4 regions of the Halomonas sp. 11-S5 genome follow, and region 2 is predicted to be linked to each of the others. Evidence: riboswitches for the same ligand, from Rfam matches in the RefSeq annotation. Region 2 holds a riboswitch; each other region holds the start of a gene.
What was found. Region 2 has a riboswitch for thiamine pyrophosphate ahead of OP497_RS15825 (sodium:solute symporter). Riboswitches for the same ligand answer to the same signal wherever they lie in the genome.
Positions count from the first base shown of each region.

Region 1 (7,670 bases), on a different contig from region 2:
GGCCGGCGCCGTCGACCCCGGTGAGACGCGCCTCCTCGCCGCCCAGGCGCTCGGCCAGGCCGGCCAGGCGAGGCTGGTCGGGAGAGGTGGAGACGAGGGCGAACTTGATGGACGAGGAGCCGCAGTTGAGTACCAGTATCGGGTCGTTCATGGCGCGTCCTGTCAGGGGTGTCGGGGGCGCGGGCGTTGCGGCCAGGGGGTGCCTGGCGAATGGCCCTCGGGCAAGGGGAATCTAGCATGTTGCAGTGCGGGATGCAGTGACCTGGACGGCTTGATGCCGGGCACCCTGCCGTCTCCCTCTCCCCTGGCAGGGCGCTGGCGGCGGAACATCTTGCACTTTGGTCGAAGCTGTACCAGAATGAATCCTGTATAGGGAAACACTGTTTCCTAACTGGGAGGTTCACCATGAAGACCATCACGATTTCCGCCGTCTCCGCCGCCCTGCTGCTGGCCGCGGCCACCGCTCATGCCCAGGGCAGCCCGATGAACTACCAGCCGAGCCCGTACCTCGGCGGTGACGCCATGTTCTGGGAACTCGACCCCGATGAAGGTGGCAGCTTCGATAGCACCGGCCTGCGCCTGCGCGGTGGCGTAGCGTTCAACGACTATTTTGGTCTCGAGGGCCATCTCGGTACCGGTGGCTCCGACGGCCCGGCCGAGCTGGATTACCTGGCCGGCGTCTATGCCAAGGGGACCCTGCCAATCGCCCCGGAATTCCGCCTCTACGGCCTGGCGGGCTTCAGCGAGGTAGATTTCGACACCGATGACGAGAGCGACTTCTCCTACGGCGCCGGGGCCGAGTTCGACGTGGCGCCCAACCTCGCCGTGGGAGCCGACTACATGCGCTACCTGGACGAGTCGAACTACACCTTCGACGCCGCCAGCCTCGGGATGACGTTCCGCTTCTGATCTCCGGGCAGGTTCCACGCCGCCATGCCCTGAAATGCGCCCCCGCCGGGTTTCCAGCGGGGGCGCTTGTCGTTGGAGGATGCCGCGCCCGTCCCGCAGCCACCTGTCTGCATCGCGTCAGCGGGCCGGTACTGGCCTGACATGGCCGTGGAGGTGAGTGCCCGGATGGGTTCGTAAGGCACCACGGGCGTCGACGACAAAGTGGGCAAGCCAATCAAAGGGAGATGGCCATGAAGACGTCAGTCATTGGCGCCGCATCCTTGGCAGCGCTGCTTTTCACCGGGGCAGTTCAGGCGCAGAGCGGGCCCTTGGCCTACCAGCCGACCACCTATGCGGGTGTCGATGCCATGTTCTGGGAGCTCGACCGGCGTGGGTACCGCGATGGCCTCGACAGCGTCGGTGTGAGGTTACGTGGTGGCGTCGAACTCAACGATTACCTGGCCATCGAGGGACATCTGGGCACCGGCGGGTCCGATGGCCCGGCGAACCTCGACTATCTTGCCGGGGGCTATGTCAAGGGCATGCTGCCGATCACCCCGGAGTTCAAGGTCCATGGTGTGCTGGGGGCCACTGAAGTGGAGTTCGACGGGACGAGGGACAGCGAGAGTGATGTTTCCTACGGTGCCGGTGCCAGCTATGACGTGACACCGAACCTGGCCATCGGTGCAGACTACATGCACTATCTGGACACGTCCGATATCGACTTCGAGGCGGTCAGCCTCGGCCTGACTTTTCGGTTCTGACTCGCGCGGGCGCCCGGGTCGGCATATCATTTGGAGAATGTCCCGTTGCTACCAAGTAGCAACGGGACATTCCGTTTTCAAGGCCCGCGTCGAGCCTTATACCTCCCGGTAGAGCTCGCTGCCTTCGCGGCGGAACTTCTCGGCCTGCTCCTCCATGCCCTTCATGACGGCGTCCTGATCGCCGTCCAGGCCATGTTCGCTTGCATAGTCACGTACCTCCTGGCTGATCTTCATCGAGCAGAACTTGGGCCCGCACATGGAGCAGAAGTGGGCCACCTTGGCCGAGTCCTTGGGCAGGGTCTCGTCGTGGTATTCCCGGGCGGTGTCCGGGTCGAGGCCTAGATTGAACTGGTCTTCCCAGCGGAACTCGAAGCGCGCCTTGGAGAGCGCGTTGTCACGGCGCTGGGCGGCCGGGTGGCCCTTGGCGAGGTCGGCGGCGTGGGCGGCGATCTTGTAGGTGATGATGCCGGTCTTGACGTCGTCCTTGTTGGGCAGGCCCAGGTGCTCCTTGGGAGTCACGTAGCAGAGCATGGCGCAGCCGTACCAGCCGATCATCGCCGCGCCGATGCCGGAGGTGATGTGGTCGTAGCCGGGCGCGATGTCGGTGGTCAGCGGCCCCAGGGTGTAGAAGGGCGCCTCGTCGCACTCGGTGAGCTGCTTGTCCATGTTCTCCTTGATCAGGTGCATGGGCACATGGCCGGGACCCTCGATCATCACCTGGACGTCGTGCCGCCAGGCGATATGGGTCAGCTCGCCCAGGGTCTCCAGTTCGGCGAACTGCGCCTCGTCGTTGGCGTCCGCCACCGAGCCCGGGCGCAGGCCGTCGCCCAGCGAGAAGGCCACATCATAAGCCTTGCAGATCTCGCAGATCTCCTCGAAGTGGGTGTAGAGGAAGCTCTCCTGGTGATGGAAGAGGCACCACTTGGCCATGATCGACCCGCCACGGGAAACGATGCCGGTGACCCGCTTGGCGGTCAGCGGCACGTAGCGCAGCAGCACCCCGGCGTGGATGGTGAAGTAGTCCACGCCTTGCTCGGCCTGCTCGATCAGGGTGTCGCGGAACACCTCCCAGGTCAGGTCCTCGGCCACGCCGCCCACCTTCTCCAGCGCCTGGTAGATGGGCACGGTGCCGATGGGCACCGGGGCGTTGCGGATGATCCACTCGCGGGTCTCGTGGATGTTCTGCCCGGTGGAGAGGTCCATGATGGTGTCCGACCCCCAGCGGATCCCCCAGGTCATCTTGTCGACCTCGTCCTCGATGGAGGAGGTGACCGCCGAGTTGCCCAGGTTGCCGTTGATCTTCACCAAGAAGTTGCGACCGATGATCATCGGTTCGGATTCCGGGTGGTTGATGTTGCAGGGGATGATGGCCCGCCCCGCCGCGACCTCGGCGCGCACGAACTCCGGGGTGATCTCTTCGGGCAGCCGGGCACCGAAGCTCTCGCCGGGGTGCTGGTGGCCCAGGATGCGCTCCACCTCTGCCGTCCCCTGGGCTTGTCGACGTTGATTTTCCCGGATGGCGATGAACTCCATCTCCGGGGTGATGATGCCCTGGCGGGCATAGTGCAGCTGGGTGACGTTCCCTGCCTGGCCGTCTTGTGAAGGGCGTGCGCGACGCGGCGTGCGGGTCAGGTCGAAGCGAAGCGGGGCGAGCAGCGGGTCGTTGGCCCGGCGCCGGCCGTAGTCGCTGGTGGGGCCGTCGAGGAGTTCGGTATCGTCGCGCGCCTCGATCCAGGCGTGGCGCAGCGCGGGCAGGCCGCGGCGCAGGTCGATCTCGGCCGCCGGGTCGGTGTAGGGGCCGGAGGTGTCGTAGACCAGCAGCGGCGGGTTCTCCTCATAGGCGCCGGAGGTCCTGGTGGGCGAGAGCGATATCTCGCGGAACGGGACCCGGATGTCGGGGCGTGAGCCCGTCACAAAGATCTTGCGCGAGCCGGGCAGCGGCTGGACGGCGGCCGCGTCGACGCGGGCGGTCTCGGCGAGGAAACGGGCGGTCTTGCTCATGGTGTTCTCCCTTGAGGGTTTTGCGATTGTCAGGGAGGACAGCAGGGAGGACAGGGGCCGCCAGGCGTGGGGTGCCATGGAGGCGTGTCGCTTGATCCCTACGCTGGTCCTAGCCAGTTCAGGTTCAACGGGATCCATGCTCGAAAGCGCATGATCTCAGCCGTCTTCAACGGCACCCCGTCAAGCGAGGTTCTACTGTAGCAGGAAGAGACACCATTGCCAGCCCGGCAAGGCGGGCTATCGGGTCTCCGTGGCGATCAATAGAGCCGGAAACGCTTGAAGTCGGGGCGGCCCTCGGCCTCCTCCGGGGTCTTGCGGTAGCGCTTGTATTCCCACTGGTACTGGGCCGGGTCCAGGGCAATGGCGGCCTCCACGCTGGCATTGACGCCGGTGGCTGAGGTGACCTCGTCAGGGTCGTAGACCCGCGCGTCGGCGGCCAGGAAATGCAGGGCGAAGCCCTTGCCGGGCAGACGCAGCGCCACCCCGGTGACGACCCGCGCCTCGGTGCGCGCCACCAGCTTGGGCAGCAGGGTGGCGGTGTAGGCGAGCCGGCCAAAGAAGGGCGCGAACACGCCACTGCCCCAGTCGGGCTCCTGGTCGGGCAGGATGCCCACGGCCTCGGAGCGCTTGAGCGCCTTGAGCAGGGCGGCCACGCCGCGGGAGTTGGTGGGCACCAGGCTCGCCCCCTGGCGTTCGCGGCCCTGGCGGATGATCGGGTCCAGCGGGGCGAGCTTGGGGGGCTCGTACATGGCGGTGAAGGGGAAGTGGCCGGAGAGCCAGAAGTTGAGCACCTCCCAGTTGCCGAAGTGGGGGGCCAGCACGATGACGCCGCGCCCCTCGGCGCGGGCCTCGTCGAGCAGCTCGCGGCCGTGGACCTTGAGGATCGAGGCCTCGACGCGGTCGGGGTCGCCCATCCAGGCGAAGCCCAGCTCGAGCATGGTGGCGGTGGAGTGAGTCAGGCTCTGCCGGGAGAGCTGGCGACGTTCGGCCGGGCTGCGGGAGGGGTAGACCTCGGCCAGGTTGGTGCGGGTGACCCGACGCTCCCGGCGGCTCAGCTGCTCCACCAGCGGGCCGACCAGTCGGGCCAGCCGCCACAGGGTGGCGAGGCGGCGACCGGCGAGGCGGCGCCACAGGGTGGCGATGGCACGGGCCTGGAGGGTACTCCAGCTGGACTCACCTCTTGCCATGGATCAGACCCACCAGCTGTCCACGTTGTCCGGCGCACGCTGCTCGTTGAGGGCCTTGAGCCCCTTCACGCAACGGATCACCAGCCACACCACCGCGGCCAGCCAGGTGAGAAAGCCGATGAGGACCAGGGTCAGCAGGCCGGAAATGCCGAAGTAGAGCAGGGCGATCCAGAAGGTCCGGATCTGGTAGCGATAATGCTCGTCGAGCCACGCCGGCCCCTTGCCGCGGTAGACATAGGCGATCACCACGCCGACCAGCGAGGTGAGGCCGCCGGTGATCATGCCGGCCAGGTGCAGCACGTACACCACGATGGGAAGGGTCGTGTCGGGGGCGGAGCCCCGTTTGGCAATGGCGCGGTCGTCGTCCTGTGGCAGCTGGTCGTTCATGGGGCGTCCTCGTAGAGCGAATCGCTGACGCCAATCATACCGGTCGAGGACGACAATGCCACCGGGCCTCAGTCGGTCCGGGGCTTCACGGGGCGGCTGAGTTCCAGCAGGTTGCCGTCCGGGTCGCGCAGGTAGAGCGAGGTGATCTCGCCGGTGGCGCCCTGTCGGGCCACCGGGCCGAGTTCCACCTCGACCTCCAGCGCCTCCAGATGGCGCTGGACCTCGTCGAGCGGCAGCAGGCTACGCAGGCAGAGATCCAGGCTGCCGGGCGTGGGCGTGGCGGCCCGCGGGGTGACGTCGGTGGCGGTCCAGTGCAGGCGTAGGGCGACATCGCCCAGCATCAGGTCGACGCGCTCGCGGTCGCGGTAGCGCACTTCCAGTCCCAGCACCCGTGAGTAGAAGTCCACGGCACGGGAAATGTCGGTCACGGTGATGACCAGATGGTCCAGACCTGACAGCATTCGGGTCTCCTTGCGGGGTTCTGGAGAGAGCAGGATACGATGATGCTGACTTGTCCGCTATGTACGTCCACCGACACCGGGTACTTTCATCGTGATGGCCGGCGCGACTACCACCGCTGTCGGCACTGTGCGCTGGTGTTCGTGCCTCCCGACCAGCGGCTCGGACCGGCAGCGGAGCGGGCGGTCTACGACCGGCACCAGAACGCCCCGGACGACCCCGGCTATCGCCGCTTCCTGTCACGGCTCTTCGACCCGCTACGCGAGCGGCTGCCGCCCGGCGCCCGAGGGCTCGACTTCGGTGCCGGCCCCGGGCCGACCCTGTCGGTGATGTTCGAGGAGGCGGGGCACCCCATGGCAATCTATGACCCCTTCTACGCGCCGGATGCCAGCGTGCTGGTAGGCGAATACGATTTTATCACCGCCACCGAGGTGGTCGAGCATCTGTTCGAGCCCGGTCGGGAACTGGCGAGACTGACCGATATGCTTCCGTCCGGCGGCTGGCTGGGGCTGATGACCAAGCGCGTCACCGACCACCAGGCCTTCACGCGCTGGCACTACATCCTCGATCCCACCCATGTTGCCTTCTTCAGCGAGGCGACCTTCGTGTGGCTGGCCGGCCACCTGGACATGCGGGTCGAGTTTTCTGCGGCGGACGTGGCACTGCTGCAGCGTCGATAAATCGATTGACTCGCCGTCGGCCGGGAGTATGATTCGCGCGCTCACGATGCCGCGAGCAGGCGCTCCACGGCACTCTCTGCCACGCTTCTCCCTTATCACCTGCTGCTGTGAGGCCCTTCATGTCACGGCAATTGCTGGCCATGGCCCTGGCCCCCCTGCTGGGGCTCTTCATCCTCGGGATCGGCAATGGCTTTTTGGCCACGGTGATCACCCTGCGCCTGGACGCTGCCGGCGAGTCGCCGGTGGTGATCGGCTGGGTCTCCTCGGCCTACTTCATCGGCCTGGCGGTGGGCGCCATGCTCAACGACCGCCTGCTGCTGCGCATCGGCCATATCCGCGCCTACGGCAGCTTCGCCTCGCTGGTAGCGGTGACGGTGCTGCTGCAGGGGCTGGTGGCCGAGCCCTGGGCCTGGTTCGCCCTGCGCCTGGTCGGCGGCTGGGCCACGGTGGGCGTCTACCTGGTGATCGAGAGCTGGCTGCTGGCCTCTGGCGATGCCAGGGTGCGCGGCCGGCTGCTGGCGCTCTACATGATCTCGCTCTATGCCGCCGGCGTGCTCGGTCAGCTGCTGCTCGGCGTCACCGAGGCCATGGGCGGGGCGGCGTCGTTCATGGTGATCGGCATGCTGGCCTCGCTCTCGGTGCTGCCCATGGCGATGATCCCGCGGGTCTCGCCGCTGATCGAGAAGGCCGAGCCGCTCTCGCCGCTGCGCCTGATCACCCTGACCCCTACCGGGGTGATGGGCAGTTTCGGCTCGGGGTTGCTGGTCGCGGCCGTCTATTCCCTGCTGCCGCTCTACCTCCAGCGCACCGGCCTTTCGGTCGACCGGATCGGGCAGATGATGGCGGTTGTGGTGCTCGGTGCCATGCTGCTGCAGTATCCGGTGGGGCGCTGGTCGGACCGCCATGATCGCCAGCAGGTACTCATCCTGATCGGGGCCTTCTGCACGCTGATCTCCGCGGCGGTGCTGTGGCTGCCGATGAATTCGTGGCTCCTGGCCGGGCTGCTGTTCCTGCTCGGCGGAGGCGTCTTCTCGCTGTATCCGGTGGCGGTGGGCCATGCCGCCGACCGTGCCCCGGCCGGTGCCCTGGTGCGCATGAGCCAGGGCCTGCTGCTGATCAACGCCATCGGTTCGGCGCTCAGCCCACCGCTGATCTCGCCGGTGATGGGCGTGCTGGGCGATGCCGGCCTGTTCTGGGCTTTCGGTGCCGTCGGTGTCTTTCTGGTGGCCTTCTTCGTTTGGCGGCGCAGCGTGCGTCCGGCACCGTTGCCGGTGGCGCCCTTCCATGCCAGTACGCCGATGTCG
Region 1 covers NZ_JARANW010000006.1:14,952-22,621, reverse strand. Annotated here, with positions in the region: gene OP497_RS06560 (acetate kinase) at 1-151, opposite strand, end outside; gene OP497_RS06555 (porin family protein) at 406-909, shown strand; gene OP497_RS06550 (porin family protein) at 1,140-1,652, shown strand; gene thiC (phosphomethylpyrimidine synthase ThiC) at 1,749-3,653, opposite strand; TPP riboswitch at 3,732-3,843, opposite strand; gene OP497_RS06540 (lysophospholipid acyltransferase family protein) at 3,911-4,840, opposite strand; gene OP497_RS06535 (DUF4870 domain-containing protein) at 4,844-5,227, opposite strand; gene OP497_RS06530 (VOC family protein) at 5,296-5,688, opposite strand; gene OP497_RS06525 (class I SAM-dependent methyltransferase) at 5,728-6,366, shown strand; gene OP497_RS06520 (MFS transporter) at 6,486-7,670, shown strand, end outside.
Region 1: linked by a shared signal. The riboswitch ahead of thiC (phosphomethylpyrimidine synthase ThiC) and the one ahead of OP497_RS15825 (sodium:solute symporter) in region 2 are both predicted to bind thiamine pyrophosphate.

Region 2 (7,670 bases):
GATCAAGATCGGCTACTGGTGTTATCGCTCTACTGTCGGTTGACGTTTGGGCAGCTTCACCGGAGACGACCTGAAGTCATTCAGTTGGCCGAACGGATTGGGCGTTCGGCCAACTCCGTTGCGATGAAGCTTTCCAACTATGCGAGTCTCGATCCCGAAGTGTTGGCTCTGGGCAAGAAGGGGTTATCCGGCGCTTCCCAGCAGGATCGCATGCTGTGGCAACGTTTCATGGCCGAACCGGAAGCCGTGGCCAGCGAATGCGAGGAAGCGTGGTCGATAATCGCCAATGAGATGGATATAGCTGACGACGAGGTTGACTACACCGCACGGGACTCCGTGGGTATCCAGAAACGCCGGGTGGGACAGTCCTTATTTCGAAAGGCAGTGATGATTCGTTATGACGCCCGCTGCGTGATTACTGGACTGCGTCATGAAGACTTGCTGATCGCGAGTCACATCGTGCCCTGGCAGTGGCGTCCCGAATTTCGTCTCGACCCAGCCAACGGGCTCTGTCTCAATGCGCTCCATGATCGCGCCTTCGATAAGGGACTGTTGGCTATCGACGGTCAAGGCCGGATACGAATCTCTCCGGGGTTGGCTGAAGCAGGATTAAACGGGCAGCTCAAGAACCATCTAAGCGATCTAAATGGACAACCTTTAAACCTGGAGGCTTCGGTATTTCCCAGCCGCGACTATCTCGCCTGGCACTACCGAGAGTGCTTCCGGTGCTAAATGACACAGCTTTCTTTCAGCATCTATAGCGCTATGTTCAATGCCCGGGTGGATCCGTGGCAACATGTGCAAGTCGTTTATGACATGCACAGTACAGCGCCCCGGCGGCGTTACCACCGGGGCGCTGACTCATGGCAATGACTGGGCTCTGGGGTCACTCACTGCCGAGACTCAAGGCAACGAAGTAGGAGTTGCCGTCACGGTAGAGCCGCACTGGGATCGCCTGGCCTTCCGGCAGGTCGGCGACGATATCGGCCAGCTGTTCGGGGCTCTCCACCCGCTGCTGCCCGATGCTCACCAGCACATCGCCCGGGCGGATCCCGGCGGCTGCCGCGCGTCCGGCTGGGTCGACATCGGCAATGCGCACGCCATGGTCGATACCGAGCTGTTGGCGCTCGGCGTCGCTCAAGGGCTGTGCCGCGATGCCGAGACGGGCCGGTTCGCTCTCGTTGCCGGCCTGGTCGGCACCCGCGTCCGGCCACTCGCCAACCTCCAGGGTGATCGACTGCCGCTCGCCTTCACGCAGCACCAGCAGCTCGACCTCCTCGCCGGGGGCCACGCCGCCGATCAGCCTGGGGAGCGTGGAGGAGTGGTCGACCTCCTGGCCATTGGCTTCCAGGATGATGTCGCCCGCCTGGAGCCCGCCTTCTGCCGCCGGGCCGTCGGGGGCCAGGTCCGCGATCAGGGCGCCTTCGGCCTGGTCCAGTCCGAAGGCGCTTGCCAGGTCCCGGGAAACCGGCTGGATCCTGACGCCGAGCCAGCCGCGGCTGACGTAACCCTCATTGCGCAGCTGGTCGGCGACATCCATGGCCACATCGATCGGGATGGCGAAGGAGAGCCCCATGTACCCGCCGCTACGCGTCAGGATCTGGGAGTTGACGCCGATCACCTCCCCTTCCAGGTTGAACAGTGGCCCACCGGAGTTGCCCGGGTTGATGGCCACGTCGGTCTGGATGAAGGGCACATAGACATCCTGGGGCAGGGTGCGGTTGATGGCACTGATGATGCCGGCCGTCACGGAATGATCGAAGCCGAAGGGGGAGCCGATGGCGGCGACCCACTGGCCCACTTCAAGGTCTCCCGCCTCGCCCATGTCGAGGGTGGGAAGGTCGTCGGCCTCGACCTTGAGCACGGCGACATCGGTCTTGTCATCGGTGCCCACCAGCTCGGCCTCGAGTTCGCGCCGGTCGTTGAGGCGCACCAGGATCTCGTCGGCCCCCTTGACCACATGGGCATTGGTCATGATGTAGCCGTCTTCATCGAAGATGAAGCCCGAGCCCAGCGAGCGGCGCTCCTGGTTGCCCTGGCCCCGGCCGCCGCCGGGGGGCATGGGGATGCGGTCACCGAAGAAGTGCCGGAAGATCTCGGGTATCTCCTGGCCGCCGAACTGGCCGCTGGGGGGTGCCTGTCGCTCGACCGTTCGGGATGTCGAGATGTTGACGACGGACGGGGCGGCGTCCTCCACCAGTTGGGTGAAGTCCGGCAGGCGCTGTTGCGCCAGCGCGGGCTGGGAAGCGACAACGAGAAGTCCCAGCAGCACTAGCCAGGAAAGCGTGCGTGTCTTGACTGTCACGATGGGCTCCTGTGGCATCGGTTGGATGGTGTCATGGTCGGCAGCGGTACCCTCCGTGGGGGCCGTCATACGCCGATATCCTCGTCATACTCCTTCTCGGAGTGTGGCTTGACGGGCGAATCATCATTGCATTCGGGCTCGTGCATGAAGGTGCGGGTCGTCTCGACGCTGCCCAGGTCCTGAATGGTGCGTCGCCCGAGCAAGACCGGGTAGTTCATGTTGTCGCGATCCTCCAGGCTGAACTGCTCCTCACGAAGCGTCTCTCCCATGCAGATCGTCATCAGCACGACGGGCCGGCTCTCTTCCCCTCCGGCACCAACCACACGCAGGTCGCGAAACACCGGACGCTCGAAGGTCTTCGAGACGACATCGTCCGTCTCTTCATCCTCGACCTCGACGGTAAAGCGAACCCAGTCCTCTCCGTCGCGCTCGAACGTCTCGATCTCCTCGGCCTGCATCGATGATGTCAGGGCACCGGTATCCAGCTTCACCTTGACCTCCGTGCCCCACGGCTCGATGGTGGCCTTCTCGATCCAGCCATAGGTGGCGGTGTCGGCCGCCTGGGCGGCACTCCCCAGCAGTCCGGCGCCGAGCAAGGCCAGCAGTGTTCTCGGGATCGGTCTGTGCATGCGTTTCCTCCTTGACTACACGTGGGTGATATCGGTGATGCGAATGACAATGCGTCCATGGCCCATGGCCTCGTTCTGCGACCTTGCTTGTGGAGAAGGAGTTCCGTCATCGCCGAGAGGCGCCCCTCGAGAGAGACGTTTGGGGTGCGTTGCCGGGCGCGCCGGCAAGCCCACGGGAATCGGGCCCGGGTGGTCGCCAGGGGAAGGCGGCGCTATGATGTCCCTCGATCCCGTCGCTATCGGCCAGCCAGGCCACGATGCGAGGCGCGATCCCACCATCCATTCACTTGTCGCCAGGGGAGTCCCGCTGCCGCACGCGTCGGCCGGGGCTGAGAGAGCGCATGGCGCTGACCCTGGAACCTGATCCGGTTCATACCGGCGGAGGAAGTGCGACATGCCTTACCTGACGTCTGCCGTGCTCGGCGCGGCGCTGCTGTGCTTTGCTTTCCTGGGCCTGCGGGCCCGCCGGGCCGATGGCCCCCTTGACGACTATGTCACCGCGCGCAACTCCCAGGGCGCCCAGTCGCTGGGCCTCTCCTTCCTGGCCTCGGGGATGGGCGCCTGGATCCTCTTCGCGCCGCCCGAGATCGGCGCCTTCGTTGGCCCCTTGGCACTGGCCGGCTATGCCATCGGCTCGGCGCTGCCGTTCATCGTGCTGGGGCTCTACGGCCCTGTGATCCGGCGCCACCTGCCGGAGGGGCGCAGCATCGGCGAGTTCGCCGAGGCCTGCTATGGTGCCGGGGTACGGCGCTGGGTATCGCTGGTCTCGGTGCTCTACATGGCCTGCTTCCTGGCCGCGGAGCTCACCGCCATCGGGGCCATCACCGCGCTGCTCTCGGATGTGCCGCCGGCGCTGGTGGTCATCGGCGTGGCGGTCGCCACGCTACTCTACACGGCGGTGGGCGGCCTGCGGGCGAGCCTGGCCACCGACCGCTGGCAGGCCTGGCTGCTGGTCGCGCTGCTGGCGGTGGTTGGCGGCGTGGCGCTGATGCGCCTGCCCGAAATGCCGGTGGACGCCACGCTGCCCTCTATTCCCACCGGCAGCGCCCTCGCCGTGGCGCTGACCCTGGTAATCGCGGTGACCGCGGCGAACCTCTTCCACCAGGGCTACTGGCAGCGGGTCTGGGCGGCGCGGGACGACCGCGCCCTGGGGCGCGGCGCCTGGCTGGGCGGCGGCATCACCGTGCTGGTGGTGATGGCGGTCGGCGGCCTCGGCACGCTGGCGGCCATGGCCGGCGTGGCGTTGGGCGAGCCGCCGATCCCCTTCTTCGCGCTGCTCGCACAGGCGCCGGGCTGGCTGGCCCTGCCGGCGCTGGTGCTGGCGGTCACCCTGGTCGCCTCCAGCGTGGATACCCTCCAGAACGGCCTCGCCTCGCTGGTGGTGGCGGGCTCCGGCCGGCGTGGGCTCTCCCTCGGCGCGGCCCGCTGGGTCACGGTGGCGCTGATGGTGCCGGTGGTGATCGTGGCGCTGCAGGGGCTCTCGGTGCTGCGGCTGTTCCTGATCGCCGACCTGCTCTGCGCGGCCATCGTGGTGCCGGTGCTGCTGGGTCTCTGGTCGCGGATGAGCGCCACGGCCGCGGTGGCCGGCGGCGTGGCGGGCATGCTCGGCGCCATCCTGCCGGGCTGGGTGGCCCAGGGCAGCCTCGCGGCGGGCGTGCTGGCGGCCAGCTTCCCCGGCAGCATCCCGACCCTGCCGCCGTTCCTGGGGGCGCTGGTGGCCTCCACCCTGGTCAGCCTGCTGGTCGCCGGGCTCCGGCTGGCGGGGAGGGGGCGTCCGGCCTGAGCGGTTGCCAGGCCGCGCCAGGAAGGCCACTCTCTGGGGATCCATTATGATCGATCAGAGGAGGCCCCCATGAGCGATATCCCGAAGGATCCCCGTCGCCGCCACTCCGCCCCGGTGGTGGACGGGGTCGGCAAGTCCGCCAGCCGCGCGATGCTCCGGGCGGTGGGCTTCACCGACAGCGACTTCGCCAAGCCCCAGGTGGGCATCGCCTCCACCTGGAGCAACCTCACCCCCTGCAACAGCCATATCGACGAGCTGGCCCGCCGGGCCAGCGACGGCGCCGATGCGGCCGGCGGCAAGGGGGTGATCTTCAACACCATCACCATCTCCGACGGCATCGCCAACGGCACCGAGGGCATGAAGTACTCGCTGGTGTCGCGGGAGGTGATCGCCGACTCCATCGAGACGGTGGCCGGCTGCGAGGGCTTCGACGGCCTGGTGGCCATCGGCGGCTGCGACAAGAACATGCCGGGCTGCCTGATGGGCCTGGCGAGGCTCGATCGCCCCAGCGTCTTCGTCTACGGCGGGACCATCCTGCCCGGCGAAGGCCACACCGACATCGTCTCGGTGTTCGAGGCCATGGGCGCCTACAGCCGCGGCGACCTGGACCTGATCGAGGTGAAGCAGATCGAGGAGACGGCGATTCCCGGCCCCGGCTCCTGCGGGGGCATGTACACCGCCAACACCATGGCCTCGGCCATCGAGGCGCTGGGCATGAGCCTGCCGGGCAGCTCGGCGCAGAATGCCGTCTCCCGGGACAAGCGAGAGGACTGTGAGGCCGCCGGTGCGGCGGTACTCACGCTGCTCGAGCGCGACATCAAGCCCTCCGACATCATGACCCGCCAGGCCTTCGAGAACGCCATCACCATGGTGATCGCCCTGGGCGGTTCCACCAATGCGGTGCTGCACCTGATCGGCATGGCCAGCACCATCGGCGTCGCGCTCTCCCTTGAGGATTTCACCACCATCGGCAAGCGCGTGCCGGTGGTGGCCGACCTGCGGCCCAGCGGCCACTACATGATGAGCGAGCTGGTGGCGATCGGCGGCATCCAGCCGCTGATGAAGACCCTGCTCGACGCCGGTCTGCTGCACGGCGACTGCCTGACCGTGACCGGCCAGACGCTGGCCGAGAACCTGGCCGATGTCGCCCCCTATCCCGATGACCAGCAGATCATCGCGGCGCTGGATCGGCCCGTGAAGGCCGAGAGCCACCTGCGCATCCTCTACGGCAACCTTGCGCCGGAAGGGGCGGTGGCCAAGATCACCGGCAAGGAGGGAACGCACTTTGCAGGCTCCGCCCGGGTTTTCGGCTCCGAGGAGGAGGCCCAGGCGCGCATCAACGACGGCACCGTGGTGGCCGGCGACGTGGTGGTGATCCGCTACGAGGGACCCAAGGGCGGCCCCGGCATGCGCGAGATGCTCACGCCCACCTCGGCGATCATGGGCCGGGGGCTCGGCAGCGAGGTGGCACTGATCACCGACGGGCGCTTCTCCGGCGGCAGCCACGGCTTCGTGGTGGGCCACGTGACCCCCGAGGCCTTCGACGGCGGCCCCCTGGCGCTGGTGGAGGATGGCGACCTGATCACCCTCGATGCCGAGGCCGATACCATCGACGTCGACCTGCCTGACGAGGAGCTGATGCGCCGTCGTGCGGCCTGGCGCCAGCCCGAACCGCGTTATGCGCGGGGGGTGTTGGCCAAGTACGCGCGAACGGTGAGCTCGGCCTCCACCGGGGCGGTGACCGATCTGCCGGAGTGATGCTCCCCTGCTTCTGCTGCCTCCCCGTCCGCGGCCTGCGTCGTTTTGCCGCGGTGTCCCGTCAGGCACCGTGTGGCCCCGGCACGGCCGTGCGGTGCCCTCCTGTCGTTGGTTGACCTTCATCACCCCCGGGCACCGAGGCCGGCGGCTTGGACTATCCTGTGTCAAGACGGGCTCGCTTCGAATGGCGACGGAGCCTGCCGAGGTGTTCGAGGACCTGGCCTGGCCTCGAGCATGCGGTTGATCACACTTGGTCGATGACAGGGAGACGCGCCATGACCCAGGACGGCAAGCCAACCCCCGACGCGGAACGTGACCTCGCCTCGCGTTTCCCCACCGCCTACACCATCCTCTTCGGCCTGATCATCCTCGTCGCCGCCCTGACCTGGATCATCCCGGCCGGACAGTACGACCGGGCCATGAACGAGGAGGTCGGCCGCGAGGTGGCCGTGCCCGGCACCTACCAGACGGTGGAGTCCAACCCGCAGGGGTTCGTCGAGGTCATGCTGGCCCCCACCGCCGGCTTCTACGACCCGGACAGCTATGCCGCCAACGCCATCGATGTGGCGCTGTTCATCCTGTTCCTCGGCGGGTTCCTGGGCGTCATGAACGCCACCGGGGCCATCGACACTGGCATACGCAGCGCCATGCGACACCTGGAAGGCCATGAGATCTGGATGATCCCGATCCTGATGACACTGTTTGCCCTGGGCGGAACGACCTATGGCATGGCGGAGGAAACCCTCGCCTTCTACGCCATCCTGATCCCGGTGATACTGGTGGCCGGTTACGACGCCGTCACCGGCGTGGCCATCATCCTGATTGGCGCGGGCATCGGGGTACTCGGTTCCACCATCAATCCATTTGCCACCGTCATCGCGGCCAACGCGGCCGATATTCCCTTCACTGATGGCATCGTGCTGCGGTTCATCTTGCTGATCGGCGGCCTGCTGATCTGCATCGCCTATGTCATGCGCTATGCCGCACGCGTCAAGGCCGACCCCTCCCGTTCTGTGGTTGCCAAGCAGTGGGACGCCCACCGGCGCCTGTTCCTGAAAGGGCAGGAGGGCGACGACATCGAGAACGCCACCCTCACCGCCACTCAGATCATCGCGTTGACGATCTTCGCCCTGACCTTTGCGGTCATGATCTGGGGCGTCTCCACCCAGGGCTGGTGGATGGCGCGCATGGGGGC
Region 2 covers NZ_JARANW010000031.1:8,279-15,948, forward strand. Annotated here, with positions in the region: gene OP497_RS15810 (HNH endonuclease) at 1-732, shown strand, start outside; gene OP497_RS15815 (DegQ family serine endoprotease) at 887-2,305, opposite strand; gene OP497_RS15820 (ATP-dependent zinc protease) at 2,371-2,934, opposite strand; TPP riboswitch at 3,220-3,339, shown strand; gene OP497_RS15825 (sodium:solute symporter) at 3,329-4,717, shown strand; gene ilvD (dihydroxy-acid dehydratase) at 4,787-6,475, shown strand; gene OP497_RS15835 (YfcC family protein) at 6,751-7,670, shown strand, end outside.

Region 3 (7,670 bases), on a different contig from region 2:
AGCGCACCTGGTCGTTGCCCTTGCCGGTGGCGCCATGGGAGATGGCATCGGCGCCGGACTGGTTAGCGATCTCGATCAGGCGACGGGCAATCAGCGGGCGTGCGATGGAGGTGCCGAGCAGGTACTCGCCCTCGTAGAGGGTGTTGGCGCGGAACATCGGGTAGACGTAGTCGCGCACGAACTCCTCGCGAAGATCCTCGATGTGGATCTCCTTGACGCCCAGCGCCTGGGCCTTGGCACGGGCCGGCTCGACCTCCTCGCCCTGGCCGATGTCGGCAGTGAAGGTCACGACCTCGCAGTCATAGGTTTCCTGCAACCACTTGACGATGACGGACGTGTCCAGGCCGCCGGAATAGGCGAGCACGACCTTCTTGACATCGGACATGCTGAGGCTCCTCTAGTAACGTTCTCGAAGGGGCGATTATAGCGCGCCGAGCCTGCAGCGAATACCGGCGACGCGACTCGCGGAGGGCAAGCTGCTAGACTTTCGCGGTTTCGAGACACGATGGCCCAGACAAGGAGGGGTGCATGAGCGAGGCGATCGCCCGCGAACTCATGGCGCAGCGATTCCGCAGCTTCCTGCCCGTGGTGGTGGACCTGGAAACCGGCGGATTCAATCCCGAGGGCGACGCGATCCTCGAGATCGCCGCAGTCACCCTGACCATGGATCCGGACGGCAACCTGATCCCCGACGCCACCTATGCCTACCATGTCACCCCCTTCGTAGGGGCCAACGTGGAGCAGTCGGCGCTGGACTTCACCGGGATCCGGCTGGATGACCCGCTGCGCCGACAGGTGGCCGTCAGCGAGGCCGAGGCACTGGGCGAGATCTTCCGACCCGTGCGCAAGTCCATCAAGGCCCATGGCTGCACCCGGGCCGTGCTGGTCGGCCACAATGCCGCCTTCGACCACGGCTTTCTCAATGCGGCGGTCAACCGCTGCGGCATCAAGCGCAACCCCTTCCATCCCTTCTCGAGCTTCGACACGGCATCGCTCGGCGGCCTGATCTATGGCCAGACCGTGCTGGCCCGGGCTTGTCGCGCCGCGGGCATCGAGTTCGACAACAGCGCCGCCCACTCGGCGCGCTACGACACCGAGCGCACCGCCGAGCTGTTCTGTGCCATGGTCAACCGCTACAAGGACCTGGGCGGCTGGGCCCTGGCCCAGAAGGAGCAGGGGCTGGACGAGGAACCGTAAGCCGTAAGCCGTAAGCTGGAAGCTGGAAGCTGGAAGCTGGAAGCTGGAAGCTGGAAGCTGGAAAGCAGCATAAGCTTGCCCCCAATAGCAACCCCCCGCAGCACTGCTACGGGGGTGTTGTTTCTGGTTCATCGCAGACTGGCGTGATCGTTGACCGCACGATACCGGCTGGCCATCTGACCCCGTAGGCTCGGTAAGCGCCAGCGCACCGGGCATGGCGAGGGCACCATCGTCACGCCGGATGCGCCTCCGGCTTATCCGGCCTACGCGACATTCCCGCTGTTTTCACGCCAATTTGCGAAGAACTTTTTTCTTCAAGCTTCAAGCTTATGGCTTCAAGCTCCAGACGAAGTCTGGTTGTGCTTGGCGGCGGCTTCCTTGACCAGCTTTTCCAGCTCGCCGTTCTGATGCATCTCGACCACGATGTCGCAGCCGCCGACCAGCTCGCCCTCGACCCACAGCTGCGGGAAGGTCGGCCAGCTGGCCACCTTGGGCAGCTCGGCACGGATGTCCGGGTTGTCCAGGACGTTGACGAAGGCGAAGCGCTCGCCACAAGCCATCAGGGCCTGGACGGTCTGGGCGGAGAAGCCGCACTGCGGCAGCTGGGGGGTGCCCTTCATGTAGATCAGGATGGGGTTCTCGCCGATCTGGCGCTGGATGTTCTCGACGGTGGTGCTCATGACATCTCCCTTTCTCGTGTGGCCGGGTCTCGATGGCCCGGGCCTCGATAGATCGAGGCCGGCAAGCGCCCGGGCAATACCCGAGTATGCTGGTCGGCCTTGTGGATGAGGGCCATTCTACTGATGACGGGCGCGTTGCGCATCCCCCGTGGGCTGGCTAGGATGGTCGTTTTTTCCCGTGGAGCGACACCATGGCCACCCGCCATTTCCTCACCTTGCTTGACCTCAGTCCGGACGAGCTGCGCTACCTGATCCAGCGCGCCATCTCGATCAAGAACGGCCTGAAGACCCACGGGCCGACCTACACGCCCTTCGCCAACCGCACCCTGGCGATGATCTTCGAGAAGTCCTCGACCCGCACCCGGGTCTCCTTCGAGACCGCCATGGCGCAGTTCGGCGGCCATGCGCTGTTCCTCTCGCCCCGCGATACCCAGCTCGGCCGCGGCGAACCCATCGCAGATACCGCGCGGGTGCTCGCGGAGATGGTCGACGCGGTGATGATCCGTACCTTCTCCCACGAGGGCCTGGAGGCGTATGCCGCCGCCAGCAAGGTGCCGGTGATCAACGCCCTCACCGACGACTACCACCCCTGCCAGCTGCTCGCCGATGTGATGACCTGGACCGAGCTGCGCGGCAGCGTCAAGGGCCGCACCGCGGTGTGGATCGGCGACGGCAACAACATGTGCCACTCCTGGATCAACGCCGCCCGGCAGTTCGACTTCCAGCTGCGCATCTGCTGTCCGGAAGGCTACGAGCCGCGCCAGGACATCCTCGCCGCCGCCGGCGACCGGGTGAGCATCCTTCGCGACCCCCTGCAGGCCGTGGCTGAAGCCGACCTGGTGACCACCGACGTCTGGGCCTCCATGGGCCAGGAAGAGGAGCAGGCCAGGCGCGAGGCCAATTTCGCCGGCTTCCAGGTGAGCGAGACGATGCTCGACCGGGCGAAGGACGACGTGCTCTTCCTGCACTGCCTGCCCGCCCACCGCGGCGAGGAGATCAGCACGACCCTGCTCGATGACCCGCGCGCGGTGGTCTGGCAGGAGGCCGGCAATCGCCTGCATGCTCAAAAGGCGCTGATCGAATTCCTGCTGCTGGGGCGAGTGGAAGGCTGAGATGGGGGATAGCGTCTTAGCAGGGCAATTGCAGTTAACTGAAGCGAGAGGCGCCGGGGACAGGTCGTAGGGGAGGTCCTACGCCAGGGATGGCGTCGGTAGCGCCCATGGAGGGGTTCACAGCGCCTCCCCGAAGGCCTGTCGCCGGAATAGCCTCGAGCATTGCCACCGTCTGCGGCAGACCAGAACATCTTAGACCTTGGTATGACATCGACCTTCGTCGCATGTATAATGCGCTGCAGCATAATCCCTCAAGGAGATGCGGCAGCATGACACACGACACCCCCAGTACCACCGGCATGCAGCGTAGCCTGCGCCAGTGCCTCTCCAACATGGCCGCCCTGCTCTATCGCCAGGGGCATGTCCTCGAGACGGTCACCGTCCCGCACCGCGGCCTCGATCGCACCGCCCTGAAGGCGCTCGGCGATGCCGACCGTGACTGGGCGCCCTGCCAGCACATCCTCGAGACCAGCCAGGCCGCCACTTGGAACGACCAGCAGCGCTTCGTGCTGACCGGCCTCGGCCGCGAGCTGCTGTTCGACATGTTCGGCGAGGGGGCCGCCGACTGCGCCTGAGCCGGAGTGGACGCCATCCACACTGATTGATGCCCGGGCACGCGACGAGATTGCGTGCCCGGGCATCTTTGGTTAAGTTGGCAGGACTTGTCGGGGAGCCCCGGTACGCGCAGCAAGCCGTGCACGGGGGCTGAGATCGGTACGGCCGAACCCGTTGAACCTGATCAGGTTGATGCCTGCGGAGGGAACAAGCGCATGTCACGCCTGCGTGCCCCCTGTCGCCATCCCGCCTGGTCAGCCATGTCTCCTGCAGGATGGCCGCTATCTTGACAACCACCACCGATCACATCGCCGTCGCCGGCGCCGGCCTGCTGGGGCGCCTGGTCGCCTGGCAGCTGCTCGCCGACGGCCACGCCGTCACTCTCTATGACGCCGGGGACCTGGACACCCCGCCCGCCGCCGCCTGGACCGCCGCCGGCATGGTCGCCCCGCTCTGCGAGACGGCGATCTCCGAGCGCTGCGTCCACGACATGGGCCGCTTCGCCCTGGCCCAGTGGCCGACGTGGCTCGAGGCCCTCGACGCCCCATCGCTGTGGCAACAGCACGGTAGCCTGATGGTGGCGCATCCCCAGGACCTGGGCGAACTCACCCAGTTCCGCCGCGACCTCGACCATGCGCTGGGCGGCGGCTCACCCTGCCGGGCCCTCGACGCCGGTGAGATCCATCGGTTGGAGCCCGACCTGGCGCCCGGCTTCCGCCAGGGCCTCTACCTGCCGGACGAGGCCCACCTGGACAACCGTACCCTGCTCACCCGCCTGCTGGACGAGATCCGCGCCCTGGGCGGGGAGTGCCATGCCCACTGCCCGGTGGAGACCTTCCCCGGCGAGGTCGTCACCGCCAACGGCCGCCGGCGCTTCGACTTGGTCGTCGACTGTCGCGGCACCGGCGCCCGGCAGCGCCACCCGAGCCTGCGCGGCGTGCGCGGCGAGACCCTGCACGTGCAGACCGCCGAGATCCGGCTCTCGCGGCCGGTACGGCTGATGCACCCGCGCTACCAGCTCTATGTGGTGCCCAAGCCGGGGGATCGCTTCGTCATCGGGGCCACCCAGATCGAGAGCGAGGACCGCTCGCCCATGTCGCTGCAGTCCTCGCTGGAGCTGGGCAGCGCCCTCTACACCCTGTCCCCGGCCTTCGCCGAGGCGCGCATCCTGGAGCAGGGGGTCAACCTGCGTCCCGCCTTCCTCGACAACCTGCCCCATGTCACCCACCAGGAGGGGCTGATCACCGCCAACGGCCTGTTCCGGCACGGTTACCTGCTGGCACCGGCCGTGGTCTGCCACCTGCTGGCCGGGATCCGGGACCACGGCGACCGGCCCTTCGCCGACACTCTGGCGGCACACCCGCCGCAGGAGGCCACTGCATGAACGAGATCACCCTGCGCCTCAACGACGAGACCGCCCGCCTTCCCGCCGGCACTCCGCTCGCCGACGCCCTGCACGCTTGGCACTACGCCGACCGCCGGGTCGCCGTGGCGGTCAACGGCGAGTTCGTGCCCCGCTCCGCCTATGCCGGGCGGGTCCTGCAGGACGACGACCGCATCGATATCGTGGCCCCGGTAGGAGGTGGCTGATGGACGCGCTACACGACGACACCCTGACGCTCTACGACGAGGCCTTCGCCAGCCGCTTCCTGCTCGGCACCGCCCTCTACCCCTCGCCGACGGTGATGCAGGAGGCGATCCGGGCCTCAGGCTGCGAGATGGTCACCCTGGGCCTGCGCCGCCAGAACCCCGCGGCCGGCGACGGCGACGCCTTCTGGCAGATCCTGCGCGACAGCGGCTGCCGGCTGCTGCCCAACACCGCCGGCTGCCGCTCGGCCCGGGAGGCCATCACCCTGGCCCAGATGTCCCGCGAGCTCTTCGACACGCCCTGGATCAAGCTCGAGGTGATCGGCGACGACTACAACCTGCAGCCGGACCCCTTCGGTCTGCTGGAGGCGGCCCGGGAACTGATCGACCAGGGCTTCAAGGTGCTGCCCTACTGCACCGACGACCTGGTGCTCTGCCAGCGCCTGCGCGACGCCGGTTGCCAGGCGCTGATGCCCTGGGGCTCGCCCATCGGCACCGGTCGCGGGCTGATGAACCGCTACGCCCTCGAGACCCTGCGCCAGCGCCTCGCCGTGCCGCTGATCATCGATGCCGGCCTGGGCGCGCCATCCCAGGCCGCCGAAGCCATGGAGATGGGCTTCGACGGCGTGCTGATCAACACCGCCGTGGCCCGCGCCCATCGCCCGCCGCTGATGGCCGAGGCCTTCGCCGAGGCCATCCGCGCTGGCCGCAAGGCCTACCTGGCCGGACTGATGCAGCAGCGCCAGACCGCCAGCCCCAGCACGCCGACGGTGGGACAGCCCTTCTGGCACCGCGACGGCGGATAAGCCCGACGTGGCCGCCTGACGTTAGACGCCAGGGCAATTGCAGTTAGCCAATGCGAGAGGCGCCGGGGACAGGTCGAAGGGGAGGTCCTACGCCAGGGATGGCGTCGGTAGCGCCCAGGGAGGGGTTCACAGCGCCTCCCCGACGGTCCGGCGCTCCGGGGCCTGTCGCCGGAACAGCCTCGAGCATTACTTCCATCTGCGATTGCCCTGGCCAGAGGGGATGACGTCGGGACGGGGAAGTCTGCTATCGTCTAACCCAGTCGACCCCGTAGACGAAAGGAGGCACCCAGTGAGCAGCGAGACCCTTCCCGATACCATGGCCGCCATGCTGCTGACCGGGCATGGTGACGTCGACAGGCTTGTCTACCACGACGACGTGCCGACCCCACGACCGGGGCCCGGCGAGGTGCTGGTGAAAGTCACGGCCACCGCCAAGAACAACACCGACCGCAAGGCCCGCGAGGGGCTCTATCCGGTGAAGAAGGGCGAGGTGACCTCCTTTGCCATGGGCGGGACACCGACCCTGACCTTCCCACGCATCCAAGGTGCCGACATCGCCGGGCGCGTGGTGGCGGTAGGCGAGGGGGTCGAGGCCTCGCGGATCGGCGAGCGCGGCCTGCTCGACTTCAACCTCTACCCCGATGCCCGACGCGACATCAACCTGACCCCGGACTACTACGGCCACGGTGCCGACGGCGGCTTCGCCGAATACGTCGTCGTGCCCTCGGACCAGTTCCACCACGTGCCCAACCCCGAGCTCAGCGACGCCGAGCTCGCCGCCCTGGGCATGTGCTCCTACCAGACCGCCTACCATATGATGACGTCGGCTCGGGTGAGTGCGGGAGAACGGATTCTTGTCAGCGGGGCCAGCGGCGGCGTGGGCACCGCGCTGATCCAGCTGTGCCGCATCGTCGGTGCGATTCCCTACGCGGTGAGCCAGCAGGAGAAGGCACCGGCGCTGAAGGCGCTGGGCGCCGAGGCGGTGATCGACCGCGGCGACCTCGAGGGCTTCGCCGAACGGGTGCTCGAGGCCACCGGGGGCGCGCCCATCGACGCGGTGATGGACCTGGTCGGCGGCGAGATGACCGACTGCTTCATCGACACCATGATCCAGGACATGAAGGCGCGCACCACCTACCCGCGGCTCTCCATCGCCGGCGCCAGCGGCGGCAACATCTCGGAGATTCTGTGGACGCGCATCTACCTCTACCAGGTGCAGATCTTCGGCGTCTCCCACGGCACCCGCGAGGAGGCCGAGCAGCTGATCGCCTGGATCCGTGCAGGCGAGCTCAAGCCGGTGCTGCACGCCGCCTTCCGGCTCTCCGACCTGCACGCCGCCGAGCGCTACTTCGTCAGCCGCGGTAGCAACTTCCTGGGCAAGATCGTGATCGTCCCCGACAGCCAGTGGGACGAGCATGGCGCGCCCTTCGCCCTGGAGGGACACTCATGAGCCCGGCACTGACCCTGCAACTGATCGACACCCATGCCGGCGGCGATGTCAGCCGCATCGTGGTCGGCGGCATCGAGCCCCTGCCCGGCGCCACGGTGCGTGAGCAGATGCACTACCTGCGCGACGACGCCGATGGCCTGCGCAGGCTGCTGCTGGAGGAACCCTACGGCATTCCCGAGATGTCGGTGGACCTGCTCGTGCCCGCCACCGACCCGGCCGCCGAGGTGGGCTACATCATCATGGAGGTGATGGGCTACCCTATCTACTCCGGCTCCAACACCAT
Region 3 covers NZ_JARANW010000013.1:2,595-10,264, forward strand. Annotated here, with positions in the region: gene OP497_RS10435 (argininosuccinate synthase) at 1-385, opposite strand, end outside; gene rnt (ribonuclease T) at 529-1,197, shown strand; gene grxD (Grx4 family monothiol glutaredoxin) at 1,533-1,877, opposite strand; gene argF (ornithine carbamoyltransferase) at 2,069-2,989, shown strand; gene OP497_RS10455 (hypothetical protein) at 3,259-3,564, shown strand; TPP riboswitch at 3,646-3,768, shown strand; gene thiO (glycine oxidase ThiO) at 3,831-4,928, shown strand; gene thiS (sulfur carrier protein ThiS) at 4,925-5,134, shown strand; gene OP497_RS10470 (thiazole synthase) at 5,134-5,937, shown strand; gene OP497_RS10475 (zinc-binding dehydrogenase) at 6,254-7,387, shown strand; gene OP497_RS10480 (proline racemase family protein) at 7,384-7,670, shown strand, end outside.
Region 3: linked by a shared signal. The riboswitch ahead of thiO (glycine oxidase ThiO) and the one ahead of OP497_RS15825 (sodium:solute symporter) in region 2 are both predicted to bind thiamine pyrophosphate.

Region 4 (7,670 bases), on a different contig from region 2:
CCTGGCACTGGCTGGCCTTCGCGGGGTCGGGGCTCTTCGGCGTCGGGGCCACCGCCTTCATCACCCTGGCCTTCCGCCATGCTCCGGCGGCCATCGCTGCCCCCTTCGACTACACTGCGATGCTCTGGGCGGTGCTGCTGGGCTGGTGGTTCTGGGGCGAGATGCCGGATTTCTGGGTGTTCGTCGGCAGCGCACTGATCATCGTCAGTGGCCTGTCGATCGCCTACCACGAGCGGCGCACCACCCTGAAGCGCCGGCCGACCTCCTGAGACGCCGCCGTCTGCCCCCCGTCGACCCCACCGGTGAAGTTTTTCCACGGCGTTAAGTCTTTCGTAAGTCTGGCTGACCATGATGACCCTGTTCCCTTCCGGCGGCTGCCGTCGGGAACTGCCACCGGCCGACGGTCAGGTGGTCGTCTGTCACTGACTTTCTGGAGGTTTTCCAATGAAGCGCACTGTACTCAAGGGCATCGTGGCATCCAGCCTGCTGGCGGCAAGCGTCTCTGCCCTGGCCGGGCCGAACTGTACCGACGCGCCCGAGAGCGAGTGGATGAGCCAAGACCAGATGAAGCAGCAGGTGGCCGACGCGGGCTACAAGGTCAAGACGTTCAAGACCACCGGCAGCTGCTACGAGATCTACGGCTGGGATGACCAGGAGCGTCGGGTCGAGATCTACTTCAACCCCGTCAACGGCGATATCGTCAAGAAGGAAGTCGACTGAGCGGAGGCCAGGCCATGACCGGCAATGCGAGCAGCCCACGGGTCCGCGTCTGGGACCCGTTGGTCAGAGTCATCCATTGGTCACTGGTGGCCGGCTTCCTGGCCAACTACTTCCTGACCGAAACCGGTGAGACCTGGCACCAGTGGATCGGCTATGGCGTGGTGGCGTTGATCGGCGTGCGCATCCTGTGGGGGTTCGTTGGCCCCTGGTCGGCGCGTTGGGCGAGTTTCTGGCCGACGCGTCGCCGCCTGCGGGCCTCGCTGCGCCAGCCGCCCAAAGGGAATGTCGACACGGCCTCGTCGTCGCCCGGTATCACCCATACCCCGCTGGGGGCGGTGATGATGCTGACGCTGCTGGCCCTGTTGCTGGGGCTGGGCGCTACCGGCTACATGATGGAGGAGACCGATCTCTTCTGGGGCGTCGAGTGGGTCGAGGAGGCCCACGAGCTGATGGCCAACGCCATCCTCGTCCTCATCCCGCTGCATGTCCTCGGAGCGCTCCTCGAGAGCCGCAAGCGAGGCGACAATCTCATCGCCGGCATGCTGCACGGCTACCACCGACACCCGGGGCATCCGCGCTCGGACGCCTGATCTCGACCTGCCCCGATCCACGCCGTCACCGCGCTTGCCGCGGTGACGGCGTCTTGGGTGGTCAGTGGCGAGGCGGCCGTGCAAAGGCCCGCGCGGCGGCTTCGGGGTCGGGGCTGCCGCAGATCGCCGAGATCACCGCCAGGCCGTGGGCGCCGGCCCGGTGCGTCGCGGCCAGGTGCTCGGCCTTGAGCCCGCCGATGGCCACGCTCGGCAGGGGGCTTTCGGCCACCAGGACGGCCAGGCCGTCGAAGCCCAGCGGTGTGGCGTGGTCGTGCTTGCTGGGGGTGGCGAACACCGGGCCCAGCCCCAGGTAGTCCAGCGCCGCCGGGTCGAGGCGGGCGAGCTGGTCATGGGTCTGTACCGAGAGCCCGAGAATCGCCTCCGGGCCCAGGGCGGCGCGGGCCTCGGCCACGTCGCCGTCGTCCTGGCCGAGGTGCAGGCCGTCGGCACCGGCTGCCAGGGCCACCTCCAGCCGGTCATTGATGATCAGTGGCACGCCGCTGCCGGAAAGCGCCGCCTTGAGGCGGTGCGCCTGGTCGACCAGCTCGGCGTCGCTGGCATGCTTGTCGCGTAGCTGCACTAGTGTCACGCCGCCACGCACTGCCGCCACCACGGTCTCCTCCAGTCCCGAGCCCGCGCAGAGCTCGCGGTCGGTGACCAGGTAGAGCGAGAGATCAAGGCGCATCGTGAACCTCCAGTCGAGTCCGTTCGGCCAGGGCCTCTGCATCCAGGTGATAGAGGGCATCGAGGAAGGCCACGGCGAAGCTTCCCGGGCCTCGCGCCACCTCGCCGGCCAGTTCGCCGGCCACGGCGTAGCAGGCCAGCGCCGCCACCGTCGCCTCGAAGGTATCATCGGCGCCAGCCAGGAAGGCCGCCACCACGCCGGTCAGCGCACAGCCCAGGGTGGTGACCCTGGGCATCAGCGGGTGGCCGCCCCGCAGGCGGGCGATCCGCCGGCCGTCGGTGACCAGATCCACCTCGCCGGTCACCGCGACCACGCCATCCGTCTGGCGGGCCAGCCGGTGGGCGGCGTCGAGGGCCGCTTCGGCCGGGTCGGTGCTGTCCACGCCCCGCCCGCCGCCGGCCTGCCCCGCCAGGGCGATGATTTCCGAGGCGTTGCCGCGGATCACGTCCGGTGCGAGCGCCAGCAGTCGCGCGCCGGTCTCGCGGCGATAGCGCGTGGCGCCCACTGCCACCGGGTCCAGCACCCAGGGCCGCCCCGTCTCCCCGGCGGCCAGGGCGGAGGCCTCCATGGCCTCGACCCAGTGGGGCGAGAGGGTGCCGATGTTGATCGTCAGGGCGCCGGCCAGCGCGGTGAACTCGGCGGCCTCCTCGCGAGCATGGACCATGGCCGGCGAGGCGCCGATGGCCAGCAGCACGTTGGCCATGCTGTTCATGGCGACATGATTGGTGATGTTGTGGACCAGCGGGCTGGTCTCGCGCACCCGGGCCAGGTGCGCGGCGGGATCGATGGCAAGCATGGGGCCTCCCCGGCGCGGGAGGTGCGGCGCGGCGGCAGGGCCGGGGCCGCACGACTCCCTCCGCCGGCATTATCCGGGTCAGGTTCCGAGGGTGCGTCTCAGCCGTGGCGATGTCGCCGCGGCGCCCCTGTCGTCAGTCCCCACTATCCCTGCCCGCTCCCTGGCTGTAAAGGCCCGGGGTTAGGCCAGCAGGTGGAAGCCGGAAGGAAAGCGGGTTCATCGCAGACTGGCGTGATCGTTGACCGCACGATACCGGCTATCCATCTGACCCCGTAGGCTCGATAAGCACCCGCGCACCGGGCATGGCGAGGGCACCATCGTCACGCCGGATGCGCCTCCGCGGTGAGCCGGCTCTCGTGGTGTCGTCCCCGACTAGCGGTGGCAGAGAAAAGAGCCCGGAGAAATCGGCGGTGTGGCCACCGCTGTGAGCCAGTGGAGCCAGAGGTTGATGGTGCCGTAATCGATCGGTGTATCGCGCAGTTGCATGGGGACGCCTCCTTGGTCGTGTCGGTTCACTCGCAATGGTGCGAGGCGATAGTGGGTGGAATATGAAGATACCGGGGAGTCGGCGCCATCGCGCTTGCGTCGCGCACTCCGCGCGGGATACTTGGCGCTCGTGAGTCGGCCTGCCATGACAATGGGCAAGGCACAGGTGACTGGAAGGGGTTCATGAGGCGACCGGGTATCACTGCGAAGCTGTTTCTCGCCATTCTGGGCGTCACGCTGTGCGTGGTCGTGCTCATGACCTTCGCGGTACAGGTGACCTTTCGCAGCGATTTCCTCGACTACGTCCGCGAGCGCGAGGGCGAGCGCATCGACACGCTGGCGTCGGTGCTTGCCGATTACTATCGCGAGGCCGGGGACTGGGAAAATCTATCCGAGGGCGGGCGCTGGCAGCGCCTGCTCCGGGAGGCGCTGTGGCGCCAGCGAGAGGCGGAGGCCGATCACCGCGAGCGCGACGAGGGCGAACACCGGGAACGGGATGGCGGGGACGACGACGATGACGACGACCACGAAAGCGACGGCTCCCGGCACCTGTTTACCGGCCCTGCCGGGGACGTGCCGTCCATGCAGGGCCCGGTCCGTTTCGGCCCCGCCCTGCTGGACGCCGACCGGCGGCACGTGGCCGGGCCGAAGGTGGTGTCGGGCCAGACGGAGTCGCGTTCGGTCGTGGTGGACGGCGCAACCGTGGGCTGGCTGGTCTACCGCCCGCCGGGGCGTATCACCGACGACCTCGCCCTGCGTTTCCAGGAGAAACAGTTCGACGCCGCCTGGATGACCGCGCTGGTCGTCGTGGTGCTCGCCACGGTGGTCAGCCTCCTGCTCGCCCGGGGATTCCTCGCGCCGGTACGCCGCCTCGCCGGTGCCACCCTGGCACTCACCGCCGGGCGATTCGACACCCGGGTGGACGAGTCACGCCGTGACGAGCTCGGCCAGCTGGCAAACGACTTTAACCGCCTCGCCGAGACCCTGGAACGCAACGAGCGCCTGCGCCGCGCATTCATGGCGGACATCTCCCACGAGCTGCGCACGCCGCTGTCGGTGCTGCGCGCCGAGCTGGAGGCCATGGAGGACGGGGTGCGTCCGCTCACCCGGGAGTCGCTGACCGGCCTGCAGGGCAGCGTCGCGACCCTGAGCAAGCTCGTCGACGACCTCTACGAGCTCTCCCTCTCCGATGCCGGTGCCTTGAACTACCGCATGGAGGGACTGGATCTCGCCGCGCTGGTGCGGGCGGGCGCCGAGCAGTGGCGCTCGAGGATGGCGGACGCCGGCCTGGCTCTGGCCCTGGAGGTGCCTGGCGTGCCGGTGACGGTCACCGCCGATCGCGGCCGCGTCAACCAGCTCCTGGGCAACCTGCTGCACAACAGCCTGTGTTATACCGACCGCGATGGCGAGGTGCGGCTGTCGCTCACCACCCGGGACGGGGAGGCCGTGCTGCGGCTGGAGGACTCCGCACCGGGTGTGCCCGCCGAGGCCCTGGAGCGGTTGTTCGAGCGGCTCTACCGGGTGGAGGGCTCGCGCAGCCGTTCCAGCGGCGGCGCGGGCCTCGGCCTTGCGATATGCCGCAACATCGCCGAGGCCCATGGTGGCTGGATCGAGGCGTACCCCTCGCCCATCGGCGGCGTTGGCATACGCCTGACGCTGCCGATGGCGGACCGGGTCAACGGGGCACGACAAACGGGGAGGGTATCCGGGGCATGAGTGCACGCATCCTCATCGTGGAAGACGAGCCCCGGCTGGCGGGGCTGCTGGCCGACTACCTGCGCAGGGCGGACTATGAGCCGCACCTACTCGATGACGGCCGCGACGTCGTGCCCTGGGTTCGCCGGAATCGGCCCGACCTGGTGCTCCTCGACCTCATGCTCCCCGGCGAGGATGGCATGAGCGTGTGCCGTGAGATCCGCGGCTTCAGCGAGGTACCCGTGGTCATGGTCACCGCCCGGGTGGAAGAGATCGACCGCCTCCTCGGCCTGGAGCTCGGTGCCGACGACTACATCTGCAAGCCGTTCAGCCCGCGGGAGGTGGTGGCGCGGGTGAAGGCCATCCTGCGCCGGAGCCGCACGGACCCGGGCGCCGATACGGGCCGTGGGCTCGTGGTGGACGAGGCCGGCTACCGCGCCAGCCTCGACGGCGAGCCCCTGTCGCTGACGCCGGTGGAGTTCCGGCTGCTCGCCAGCCTGGCAGCGCACCACGGCCGGGTGTTCTCGAGGGACCAGCTCCTCGATCACCTCTACGACGACCACCGCGTGGTCACCGACCGGACGGTGGACACCCACGTCAAGAACCTCCGGCGAAAAATGGCGGCGATCCGCGGCGACCAGGAGCTGATCCGCTCGGTGTACGGCGTCGGTTACCGTCTCGAGGCCGTGGACTAAGGCCCTCCGCCGCGACGTTCATACTCTCTCCCCGATTCGCCCATATTCCCTCCACCACCCGTGATCACAATCGTCTGCGAGGTCGCGGTCCGCCGCGGCCGCAATCCTCGCAGCAATTACGGGAGAAAACCCATGTATCAAGGCAAGCTCTTGATTGGTGCCACTGTTCTCACCGCCGCCGTTGCGGGCTTGGCCAATGCCGGTCCGGATCGGGGTTCGGGGGATGGTGCCGCCCCGCCCATGCAGGCTTCGGCGTCCGGGGAACGGGTCACGGCCCGCTTCTCCGAGGCGGACGCCAACGGCGACGGCCAGCTCGACGTCGACGAGATCCAGGCGCTGCTGATGCGCATACGTGCCGAGCGCAGCGTCCAGTGGCTCGACCGGGACGGAGACGGTGCGGTCAGCCAGGCGGAGTTTACTGGGCCGGCGGGAGGCCCCGGCGTGGGCATGGAGCGCGATACCGATAACCGCAGACGCTACGACGACGAGGGCTACGAGGACGAGGACGAGGACGAGGAGGACGACGACGGCGCCACCGCCGGACCCGCCCCCGCCGGCACTACCGCGCCCCCGGACAACGGCCTGTTCACGCCGGGCTCGACCCCGAAGGTGAACACCAAGTAAGGCCGAGGCAATGACTGTGGTCGCGAACCGCAAGGAGAAGACACGATGAAATCGATCCTCGTCCCCCTCACGCTGGCCGCTGCGCTGACCTTTCCGGCAATCGCCTCGGCGGCACCAGTGACGTTCACCACTCAGCTGAATCGTTACGGCGGCAATGGCGCCTACCTGGCCTATTACGTTACCGACGCCAGCGGCGCTTATGTCGGCAGTCTCTGGATGGCCGGTGAGAAGTCCAAATATTACAAGGACCTGACGGGCTGGTATCGCGCCACGAACGGTGACACGGCGCAGGTCGATGGCATCACCGGTGCCAGTGTTGGCGAGGGGCAGACCCTGGAATTCACGCTGGATCTCAACGAGGCGCTGTTCGAGCAAGGGTACACGTTGCATGTCGATGCGGCGGTTGAAGATAGGCGTGAGTCCCCGCGGGAAATCAATATCCCCTTGAACCGTGCCAATGCCGGCGAGGTGGTACGCGGTCGCCGCTACATCGCCAGCTTCAAGTACGAGATGTGAGGGTCCGGCCCGTGATTCGTGTGCTGCATCGGTGGCCGGGGCTGGTGGCCCTGGCCCTGCTCATCGTGTTGTCCGTCAGCGGTGCCGCCCTGGGCCTCGAGCTAGCGCTCACGCATCGGCCCCCGGGGTCACGCTACCCGCCATCTCACACTCGTTTCGCGTCGCGACTACGGCGCCGAGGTGCAGGCGCCCACGTCCATCCTGCGTTTTGCCCTGCCAAGGGAGTCGCTCTGGCAGCGCCTGACCGGGCACGGGTTCGGCCGGTTCAGCGCAGGCGATCTCCTGGGTATTGTGCCGGACGGCTCGGAGCTGCCGCGCCTGTACTCGCTGGCCTCGGGGCGCCGTGACGGCTTCATCGAGATCGTGGTCCGAAAGCACCCCGGCGGGCTGTGTTCCGGTCAGCTCGTGGGGCTCGAACCGGGTCAGACGGTGCGTGCGTTTCTGCGCCGTCACCCCGACTTCAAACCGGGTTCGGGCCATGCACCGCTGATCCTGATCGGCGCGGGCACGGGCGTGGGGCCGCTTGCGGGGTTCATCCGCGACAACACCGGGCGCCGCCCGGTGCATCTGTTCTTCGGCATGCGTCACCCGGACAGCGATTTCCTCTACGACAGGGAGTTGATCGAGTGGCGGGCGCAGGGACGGCTTGAGCGTCTCACCACCGCAACCTCGCGTGCGGCAGGCCCCCCTTACGCGCAGGACGCGCTGCGCGCGGAGGCTACGCCGGTTGCGGAGGCCATCCGCAGCGGCGCGCGTGTCGTGGTCTGCGGCGGACAGGGTATGGCGAGGGGGGTGTCCGAGGCCCTGGAGGAGATCCTCGCCCCAACAGGCTTGACACCGGCCGTACTGAAAGAGGAAGGGCG
Region 4 covers NZ_JARANW010000004.1:188,492-196,161, forward strand. Annotated here, with positions in the region: gene OP497_RS05165 (DMT family transporter) at 1-269, shown strand, start outside; gene OP497_RS05170 (PepSY domain-containing protein) at 445-720, shown strand; gene OP497_RS05175 (cytochrome b/b6 domain-containing protein) at 735-1,310, shown strand; gene thiE (thiamine phosphate synthase) at 1,372-1,995, opposite strand; gene thiM (hydroxyethylthiazole kinase) at 1,985-2,791, opposite strand; TPP riboswitch at 2,830-2,930, opposite strand; gene OP497_RS05190 (ATP-binding protein) at 3,461-4,993, shown strand; gene OP497_RS05195 (response regulator) at 4,990-5,667, shown strand; gene OP497_RS05200 (hypothetical protein) at 5,800-6,291, shown strand; gene OP497_RS05205 (DUF2271 domain-containing protein) at 6,337-6,807, shown strand; gene OP497_RS05210 (FAD-binding oxidoreductase) at 6,988-7,670, shown strand, end outside.
Region 4: linked by a shared signal. The riboswitch ahead of thiM (hydroxyethylthiazole kinase) and the one ahead of OP497_RS15825 (sodium:solute symporter) in region 2 are both predicted to bind thiamine pyrophosphate.